Chlorogloeopsis sp. ULAP01: one gene and its partner. The protein of the gene in region 2 interacts with the protein of the main gene of each other region in a pairwise test. Links are inferred from orthologs where the notes say so. Each region holds a gene or a part of one and is shown on either strand. Other genes may lie near its edges.

Region 1 (4,194 bases), on a different replicon or contig from region 2:
TATTATTGCCCGTAAATTATAAGCTGAAGCATAATTAGAGTTCAAAAAAATAGCTTGATTTACGTCTGTCAGCGCTCCTGGGAAATTTTTTAGCCCTACTCGTGCTAAAGCGCGACAATAATAAGCCTCTATACTTTTGGGATTTCGCTTTAGAGCTTCCGTGTAATCAGAAACAGCTTGGAGAATATCTCCTAAATCATAGTATGCCAAACCTCTTTGCAAGTAAGCTTCAGCAAAGTAAGGATTTAGCCCTATAGCACTGTTAAATTCCTCAATCGCCCCAGCCCAGTCTTTTTGTCTAGCTTTTTCTAATCCCCGATTGTAAAAATCATCATTCATAGCGCTTATTAAACTCAGCTAGTTGATGTTTAAGATATATTGCGATAGTCTGTCTTATACGATTTTGGAAAATGGAATTGAAAATCGCCTTGGTGTATCCTGGTTCCGTAAATCCATCTGCCCTTAATCATTTTTTAAATTGGTATTAGTTGCTCATCCCTATTTTGTATATATTCATGCCGACTCAACCTATTTCCTATTTTCGACAAAACATCATAAATTTGCCAAAAATGAGGAGAGCGAGTAAGAGAAGGGCAGGGGCAGACAAGGAGACAAGGAGACAATGCACCTTGAATTATTAGCGATGCGTTGCGCTTGGCGACAACACACCCTACACTTAATTTGTCTTTACATAGTTATAAATATTTGCGCCTACCCACATAGAGTAAGGGCGGGTTTAGAAGATAGATTCTCGGTTTTAATCCAAAAATCATCAACAAAACCCTCACGGCAGTCGCTACAACGGAGGGAACCCTCCGAAGTCGCCCCAACGAGGGGAAGCCCCGCACTGCGCTTCTCTCAACAACGCGCTGCCTCCCCTACCAATGACTATTGACAAATAACTAATGACTACTGAATATCTTTACCGCTACCCACCCTTATATTCTGGTATCCTATTAAGACGCTACAAACGCTTTTTTGCTGATGTTCAACTTGCTTCTGGAGAGATTGTAACAGCACACTGCCCGAATACTGGCCCTATGACAGGAGTTTGCATTCCTGGTAATACAGTGCAGCTTTCTAAAAGTGACAGCCCAAACCGTAAATTAGCCTACACTTGGGAAATGATTCAAGTGTATGATAACGAACCGACTTGGGTTGGTGTCAATACTGCTTTACCTAATCGAATTATTAAGTTAGCTTTAGAAAAGTATCTTTTCCCAGAATTGGGTGAGTATAGTCAAATTCGTGGTGAAGTTGTTTACGGACAAGATAAAAAAAGTCGAGTAGATTTTTTTCTCTCTTCAACTCCACCAGAAATTCAAAACTTAAATCAGCTGCAACTGGACTCAGAAAATAATAAGTTGCTTGAAGAACCAGCAGTAGAAGATATTAATTCGGTAATAATTGATAAAAATCGGCCGATTTATTTAGAAATTAAAAACACTACTTGGGTAGAAGGCAAATTAGCGCTCTTTCCCGACACGGAAACAACACGGGGACAAAAACACCTGCGAGAATTGATTGCACTGTTACCTCAATGTCGTGCAGTGATGCTTTACTTTATCAACCGGGGCGATTGCGATGAGTTTACTCCAGGCGATCGCGCCGATCCTGTATATGGTAAGTTACTGCGAGAAGCTTTTGCTCTGGGTTTAGAAGTTTTACCCTGTCGTTTTGAAGTTTCACCGATTGGTATTCGCTACTTAGGTTTGGCAAAACTCAAAATTTAACAAAAAAGAATACTCTGTGGAAAGCCGTATTCTCCGATCAGCCGAGTGAGATTTGGTGATGTTTAGAAAAGTTTCAAACAGCGCGTTTCTACATTAGCCGCACTCTTCTGGGGTGTTGGAATATCTAGAATACATATTTCACATCTTGCACCTTGCCCTTAAAACCTCTGGAGCTTCAATTCCAGGCTTATAGTTAACTGACTTTAGCTTGAAGCCTAGAAATTTATTTCTTAGCGGACAAGGGCATAGATAAAAGATATGAGTAACTTTACATTATGAGTTCTGATTATCAAGAGGACTTTCTAAAAATTTATGTCAGTATAGATTTATAAGATATGAAAATGACACTCTACAATTATGCAACACAATGCAACAGATATTATAGCAATAAATAACTAACTTATTGGATAATTTTACATATGAAAATCAGAACTATTACTACGGGTATACTACTACAATCTCCTCAAGAAATAGACAAAATTAAACAAGCTGTTGAATTTAATCAGCAAGCAAAATATTTGTTTGAAAAATCTGGCTATGAAGTTCAAACAACGAGGATAGCTACAAATTCTTGGGAAGAATATCTACAAAACTTATCTACAAACGAAATTATTAGTAAAATTCAAAGTCTAGAAAATATTTGCCAAGAATTAAATATCAGTTTTTTCAATATTGGTTATGCTAATCAACTTCAAACAATTGCAATCATTCCAGATATAAACAAAAATACATCAGTTATTTACGCTTCCAGTAAAATTGGAGACAGCAAAACAGGTATCAACTTTGAAAATGTGTGGGAATCAGCAAAAGCGATTAAACGTATATCCCAAGAAAGCGAAAATGGTTATGGCAACTTTCGTTTTTGTGCTTGGGCAAACTGTAAATCTGGCACACCATTTTTCCCTACTGCTTACCATAAGGGTGATACATCTTTTGCTATTGGCATAGAATGTAGTGACTTAGTGATGAAAGCTTTCTCACAAGCTCAAAACAAACCTGAAATTGCAGAGAAAAACCTCCAATTACTTTTAGCAGAAGAATTAAAGCAAATAGAATATATTGCTGAGAAAATATCTAAAAAGTTTGCTCTTAAATACAAAGGTATTGATACATCTCTGACATCACCATTAGATAAAAAGGAAAGTATTGCTTTCGCTTATGAAAAACTTATGGACGGCAAGTTTGGACATCAAGGGACACTTTTCATTTCTAGTATGTTAACTCGTGTTTTGAAAAATGTACCAGTCAAAATTTGTGGTTACTCTGGTTTAATGCTTCCTGTTTGTGAAGATGTGGGTTTAGCAGTCAGAGCTAACGAGCAAACCTTCGATATTACTAATTTATTATTGTATTCCGCAGTCTGTGGTTGTGGACTTGATACAGTACCGATTCCAGGTGATATTACAATCGAAAAAATTGCAGCCATATTAATTGATATGGCAACTTTAGCCATTAAGCTAGATAAACCTTTGTCAGCAAGATTATTTCCAATTCCTGGTAAAAAAGCTGGGGAAATGACAATATTCAATTCCCCATATCTTGTAGACTGCAAAATATTTGCTGTTAATTGAGTAGAAATGGTATTACCTAATGAATTGCTTATGCTATGAAAACACAGATCCCCGACTTCTCTAAAAAGTCGGGGATCTTAAAGAGAGCATTTTACTACTTAATCTGAAAGCAAGCTTGGTGAAGTTAGTACAAAAACATCTCTTGTACCTACACCTTCAGCAATTGGTTTAACAGGAGTGGTAAAGTGGAAAAATTCATGGTCGTTGATGAGAAGAAGTTCACCTGGATTCAAAATTTTGCTAAATACAGGCTTCTCTTTTTTAGTAGTGTATAAATGTGTTTCTCCACCTTGAATGTTGTGTCTATCAACAGAGAAGATACCGATAAAATCAGTGCCGTCTCTATGAATACCTTCAGGTGCTGGATTACCAAAATTATCCGGCGAGCAAGTAGTTCTAATTTGATGTACTCCTATTTCTGCCTCTGGATGTAGTTTACAAGAATCACTAAATGCTAGGATCATGTTTCTAAATATATCCTGTTCTATAAGCACATTATCTAATTCTGCAAACTCTCTTTTGATATCACCCACCAAAGGATTATAGTCTTTACTTTGAAAGAGATATCCATGAGGCAATTTAATTACACTATCTCCGGAAACTATAAAACGCGATAATCTTCTATAGCGATATTTACCTTGAATGTAAGGATCGACAGGTAGATTGTCAAAAAATGGTTTGAAACCTTCTGGATTGATAGAATTTACCTTTCTTAAAGTAAAAAGAAAAGCATATTCTAATTCTGTTGATCCCAGAACTTTTTGCATAGGATTTACCTCCTCGCATATTCAAGCTCTCCCTAATTTTTTAATGGGAGGCTTATTACTTATACTCCTAGTCTAGGCTATTTTTTATTAAACTGTCGTCAAGTAAACTACAGAAATTGTCAT
Region 2 (5,738 bases):
ATCTCTAGCACGATCGCTCCCACTGCCGAAGTTGCCCCTCGTACTAAAGTTCGTCGCCCACTTCCAGGTACTCCTACAATCAACAAATCACCATCTTCTGCCAGAACTTCCACTATCCGTTGAAATTCTGCCGATCGCCCAATTAATTCTAAAGGAGTAGACAATTCCAAGTTCACGCGTTTTTGCCTTCCGAATTCAAGCTTCCAGTCAAGGGAACATACTTACTTCTATTTTTGATGGCAACTATTAACAGAGATGATGATAATTATAGATTTTTTAGTTATCTAATACACATAACACTAATTCTTAGTTTGAAGATTTTTTAGTTCGATACTTACGTGCAGCTTGGTAATTGAGCGATTCTAGACAATATTTTCGGCAGCTTTCTGGGAACTATACAAAGGAAGGAATTTACCGGAGATATTCCTCTAAAAAATGTTGCCTGTTCAAAAACCCCAAAAAGCTACCACTTTGCCTAATTCTTGTTGTTCCCTTTGTGCTGCAAATCTTTGTGGCTGTGGGGCTGGTAGGATATCTCTCATTCAAAAACGGGCAGAAAGCAGTCAACGATCTTACCGATCAGTTGATAGATAAAGCCAGTCAGCAAGTAAGTAGAACGAGGTAAATAATTAAAGGTTTGTAGTGTGGACTTCAGTCCTCCAATAAGGACTGAAGTCCTTACTACGAACTAGATGCCAACATTTTTACATTACTTCACATAGTTTGGTTTTTTCAAGTCGTTCTACTTTAGATGAGCATTTGGATACTTATCTAGCACTGCCCCAGCAACTTAACCAAATGAATGCGGATGCGATCGCCATCCCGTTGCAACAATTGTGGAGATTGAGGGTGCGTTAGGACTCTGTCCTAACGCACCAAAGCAATCAGAAGGTGTGTTACGCTTCGCTAACACGCCACTACGCATATTTCAAAAATAATGAAATTCAACATCATATTGAAACTATTGATTAAGTTTTTCCGCCCTTTACACTAATGTCGATATTGTTACAGGTTCCGATTTGATGAGATCTTCAATATTGTTAACTACTGTATTGCAAATTTCATCGATTGGTAAATCATTTGCACCGTTACTAAAGGGATTTTCTATTTGATTACCAATTTCTTCAATACCCAATAAAATAAAACTAATCAAAGTTACGATGGGAATAGTCCACCAACTGACATCGTGGACGAGTTGAAATGGTAAGACAAAGCAGTATATCAGTAATAGTCGTTTGAGATAAATTCCATAAGCTAATGGTATGGGAGTTTTTTTAATGCGATCGCAACCTATAAATGCTTCTACCATCGCGTCTAAAGCTTGATTCATAGGAACCAATTCATAAATACTTAGGCAATTGCGAACTTGCTGTTGCTTGAGATAAGCACCAATCCAAAAAGAAATTTTTAAGGGAATGTTTTTCACCTCTTGGAGTTGTAAATATTGCGATTGAGTTAAAAAAGCCTCTAGTTCATGTATGTCAGCCTGTTCCCTTAAATGTAATTTAGTAGCAACTGCAAAAGCACCTAAAAGCCGTAATGCCGCAATTTTATTTTCTTGCTCTACCTTTTCTGTTTCGGCAATAGCTAGTTTTATTTTACGTCCTAAATTGAGGCTATTAATAACAATACTTCCCCAAATTTTACGTCCTTCCCAATACCTATCATATGCAGTATTTGTCCGAAATACTAACAGCAAACCTAAAACTAAATTATATGCTACGTTAGTAGTGACAGAACTAAAAATTTGCTCTGATAAATCAAAACCGTAATAGTGATTTAAAGATATACAAAAAGCAAATCCGCTACACAAAAAGATGCGGGGTAAAACGGCAGGTAGTACTGAACCTTGCAGTTGTAAAGCAAGTTGTAACCAATTATGTTTATCAAATTTCATAGAAAATCAAGATTATAAAAAACACCAGTTATCTGGTGTTTTTCTAGTATTTTGTCACAATTAATTGAATGAGGATCAGTTAGATTAAATCCCTATGAGTAAAAGATTTAGCATCTGCACCCGTGTAATGAGCGACAATATGCCCATCCCCAGTTACCTGATACTTATATGTTACTAAACCTTCTAAACCAACAGGCCCGCGAGGAGGCATTTGTTGAGTGCTAATTCCAACTTCGGCACCAAAACCATAGCGGAAACCGTCAGCAAAGCGAGTAGAACAGTTGTGATAAACTCCTGCTGCATTCACTAGTGCCAAAAAAGTTTCTGCTGCTTCCCTATGTTCAGTAACAATTGCATCGGTATGCTTAGAGCCGTAATCGTTAATATGGGCGATCGCTTCCTCTAAAGAATCGACAATTTTAATTGACAAAATCAAATCGCTGTACTCAGTTTCCCAATCTTCTTCTGTTGCCACTGGGATATTATTTAAAATCTTGCGTGTACGTTCGTCCCCTTTTAATTCTACATTTTGTGCTTGCAAATACTCAGCAATTGTTGGCAAGATGTTTGGAGCAATATCGGCATGAACTAACAAGGTTTCAATAGCATTACAAGCAGCAGGATATTGAATTTTTGCATCAACAGTAATGGCAATTGCTTTATCAATATTGGCAGCCTTATCTATATAAAGATGACAAATACCATCAGCGTGTCCAAGAACAGGAATGCGAGTATTTTCTTGCACAAATCTGACAAAAGAATTAGAACCTCTAGGAATAATTAAATCTACATATTTATCTAATTTCAAAAGTTCTAGAGTTTCTTCTCTTGTGGTTAGTAATTGTACCGCGTCAGGATTAACCGCAGTTGGAGATAATCCTTGCTTAATTGCCTTAACTATCGCTTCACAAGAGCGAATAGCTTCTTTGCCACCTTTGAGGATAACGCCGTTGCCTGACTTGATAGCCAAAGAAACAATTTGAATTGCTGCTTCCGGGCGTGCTTCAAAAATAATCCCCAAAACTCCCAACGGACAAGTGATCCGCTTGAGAATTAAGCCTGTATCCAACTCGCGGTGAATTTGCACAGCACCAACTGGATCGGGAAGCTTGCCGACATCTCTCACCCCAGCGATCGCATCTCTTAGCTTATGTTCATCCAACTGCAAGCGCTTATAAAGTGGTTTGGCAATTCCTTCTTTTGTCGCTATCTGGCAATCAGCAAGATTCGCTTGCAAAATTTCCTCTTTCGCAGATTCTAAAGCTTGGGCGATCGCTTCAATAGCTTGATTTTTTGCCTCCGTTGAGAGAACTGCTAGCTTGAGTGCCGCCTGGCGAGTTTTTTTCGCTATTGCAATTAAGTTCGATGAATTATCCCCAGAAATAGTCATGCCCAAAAAAACCTGATTCTTTGCCCTTCTCTAATCCTATCAAAAGCATAGTAGTCAAAAGCCTAGTAGGAGGATGAGAACCCCTAAATTTGTCAAGAAAAAGGGTGTCGGGGGAATTGGTGGAGGTTCGTACTGCTTGTACCCTTATTAGTTTTGGGGCATGGTGTATAAAAATACAATTTTTTCTTATTCCCCTACACCCTAATTTTGATTACATCATTCATGCCTTCATCATCAATAACTTTCCCCTGTTTCACAGGAATAGTGACGATAAATCGTGTACCCTCGTTTAATTTTGAATAACACTCAATTTTGCCACTGTGTTTTTCTACAACAGTCTGATAACTGATGAATAAACCTAAACCTGTTCCTTTACCTACTGGTTTTGTAGTAAAAAAGGGATCAAATATTTTGGAGCTAACTTCTTCAGTCATTCCTAAACCGTTGTCGCTGATATGAATTGCTATCCAATCATTATCAATTACTTTGGTACAAATGTGAATTTCTGGATTCAAGATACATGACTTTTCCTCTTGTTCTTTATCTTCCAGAGCATCAATAGCATTACTAATAATATTCTTAAAAACTTGATTTATTTGACCTGCGTAACACTCAATTTGTGGTAAGTTTCCATACTCCTTGATAATTTTAACTTCTTGATACTTATGTCGAGTTATGAAGCGATTAGTAAGAATCATCAGTGTGCTATCAATACCAGAGTGGATATCTACTTTTTTAAAATCTGATTCATCAAGGCGGGAAAAATTGCGTAGAGATAAAACAATTTGATGAATGCGCTCACATCCGATTTGCATTGACTGAAGAAGTTTAGGTAAATCTTCCTCGATGAAATCTAACTCAATAGCAACAAGTTCCTTCTGAATTGCTTGTACGGGATTGGGGTAGTTTTGTTGATAAAGTTGCACTAACCCTAGTAGGTTATGAGTGTATTCATGAATGTGAATAAGATTACCATAAATAAAACTTGTGGGATTGTTGATTTCATGGGCAACACCAGCAACCATTTGTCCAAGGCTAGACATTTTTTCACTCTGAATTAATTGTGCTTGAGTTTGCCTGAGTTTTTGCAAAGTATTTTCTAATTGTTGCATCTGAATACAGATTTGTTGGTCTCTAGCCGTAAGTTGTTCTGCCATAAAGTTAAAGCCCTGAGCGAGAATACCAACTTCATCTTTGCTATCAACTTTAATTCTGATGCTGAAATCGCCAGCAGCTAACTGTTGAGTAGCATTAGTCAAACCGTGAAGACGCTGGGTGAGCCAACGCGTCACCCAGATGGCGACAATGAGAGCGATCGCTCCTCCGAGTAAGCATAATCCACCAAGACTAAACCATAGGCTTCTTTCTGCTTGCTCTAAAGGTTTTACTGAGGTGAGCAAAACAACTTTCACTGCTGTGCCACTTACCCCAGTTAGCAGCACGGTTTTTGCCATATAGCCTTGATCGGCAATAGTTAGTCTCTGTGGTGGCGATTCTGGTGTTGGTACTTGCCAGCGAGTATTTCGAGCCGCAGCCAAAGTGGAAGCAATCACCTGGGAATCTTGTAACGCAACTAAGTGGATTTGTGTATTCCTACGAATTTTGTTGAGTACATCATCATTCAATTCCGTACCTACAATCAATCCTCCGAGAACCTTTTGTTGTGACTTAATGGAGATTAGCCCCACCAACAATGAAGGGGCATTCCCTTTTGCAGATACAATCTCCGAAACATCCAAACCTAGACTTGCAGATCGACTCACTTGCTCATCTTGTAACTGAGCTTGACTAATAGCTCCTTGCCGCAATTCAGCTAAGACTGAGCTATCAAGAGCTACAACTTTAATGAAATTTAGTTGTAATGCTGCTTGAATGGGTAGTAATGTTTGGAGAAGCAAAGGTTTTTTGCCTGATATAGTAGCTTGGCTAACATCATTTCTATCTGCTACCCACCTTGCTTGTAAACGTAGCAATTCTTGTTTCTGCTTCAAGTCTTCTAAAACCAAAGAGGAGAAGCCTTCCGTTTCTTGTTGCAGACTTGCTTCTAAAGAACTTCTAACAAAACTAAATGTCCCCACTGTCCATAAACCAAATAATACAGAAAGCAAAGGTACAAGAAGTTTCGCCGCAACAGGAAGCCTTGAATACGCCGATCTAATTATCACTGTCAAATTACTCTAATTTTCGTTATTTTTGGCTAGATGAAACAAAGCCAGATTTATGTAACACTTCGGCTCCTGCTTCACTTAAGGTAAAGTTGATAAATTGTTGAACAGGGGCTTTTGGAGTCTTTTTAGAAATGATGCCAATATTGCGCACCATTTGATATTTTCCATTACGTATATTATCTGAATTCGGTTCTACGCCATTGAGACTGAGGCGGTTAACTGGTAGTTTGTGAGAAATAGCGTAGGCTAGAGAAAAAGCACCGATACTGTAAGGTGTATTCCG

What was found. The genes of interacting proteins can lie anywhere in the genome.
Region 1: the proteins of QUB80_RS29360 (region 2) and sfsA interact in binary tests that used the Escherichia coli proteins (3 or more experiments, as listed by UniProt). The link is inferred for Chlorogloeopsis sp. ULAP01 from one-to-one orthologs.

What each region holds. Positions count from the first base shown.
Region 1 is NZ_JAUDRH010000006.1:120,551-124,744, reverse strand. Bases 1-2,819 are described here. They hold sfsA (DNA/RNA nuclease SfsA), read left to right. Parts: upstream 1-905; coding sequence 906-1,733; downstream 1,734-2,819. Other genes in these bases: QUB80_RS13305 (DUF711 family protein), read left to right, coding at 2,153-2,819; QUB80_RS13315 (hypothetical protein), read left to right, coding at 623-895; QUB80_RS13320 (tetratricopeptide repeat protein), read right to left, coding at 1-339. In the rest of the region: more of QUB80_RS13305, read left to right, coding at 2,820-3,304; QUB80_RS13300 (2OG-Fe dioxygenase family protein), read right to left, coding at 3,403-4,071. UniProt on the Escherichia coli protein: Binds to DNA non-specifically. Could be a regulatory factor involved in maltose metabolism.
Region 2 is NZ_JAUDRH010000018.1:4,309-10,046, forward strand. Bases 1,133-3,972 are described here. They hold QUB80_RS29360 (glutamate-5-semialdehyde dehydrogenase), read right to left. Parts: upstream 3,288-3,972; coding sequence 1,977-3,287; downstream 1,133-1,976. Other genes in these bases: QUB80_RS29355 (bestrophin family protein), read right to left, coding at 1,133-1,897; QUB80_RS29365 (sensor histidine kinase), read right to left, coding at 3,482-3,972. In the rest of the region: QUB80_RS29340 (DNA polymerase III subunit delta), read right to left, coding at 1-176; QUB80_RS29345 (hypothetical protein), read left to right, coding at 353-625; QUB80_RS29350 (hypothetical protein), read left to right, coding at 724-858; more of QUB80_RS29355, read right to left, coding at 986-1,132; more of QUB80_RS29365, read right to left, coding at 3,973-5,452; QUB80_RS29370 (substrate-binding domain-containing protein), read right to left, coding at 5,475-5,738. UniProt on the Escherichia coli protein: Catalyzes the NADPH-dependent reduction of L-glutamate 5-phosphate into L-glutamate 5-semialdehyde and phosphate. The product spontaneously undergoes cyclization to form 1-pyrroline-5-carboxylate.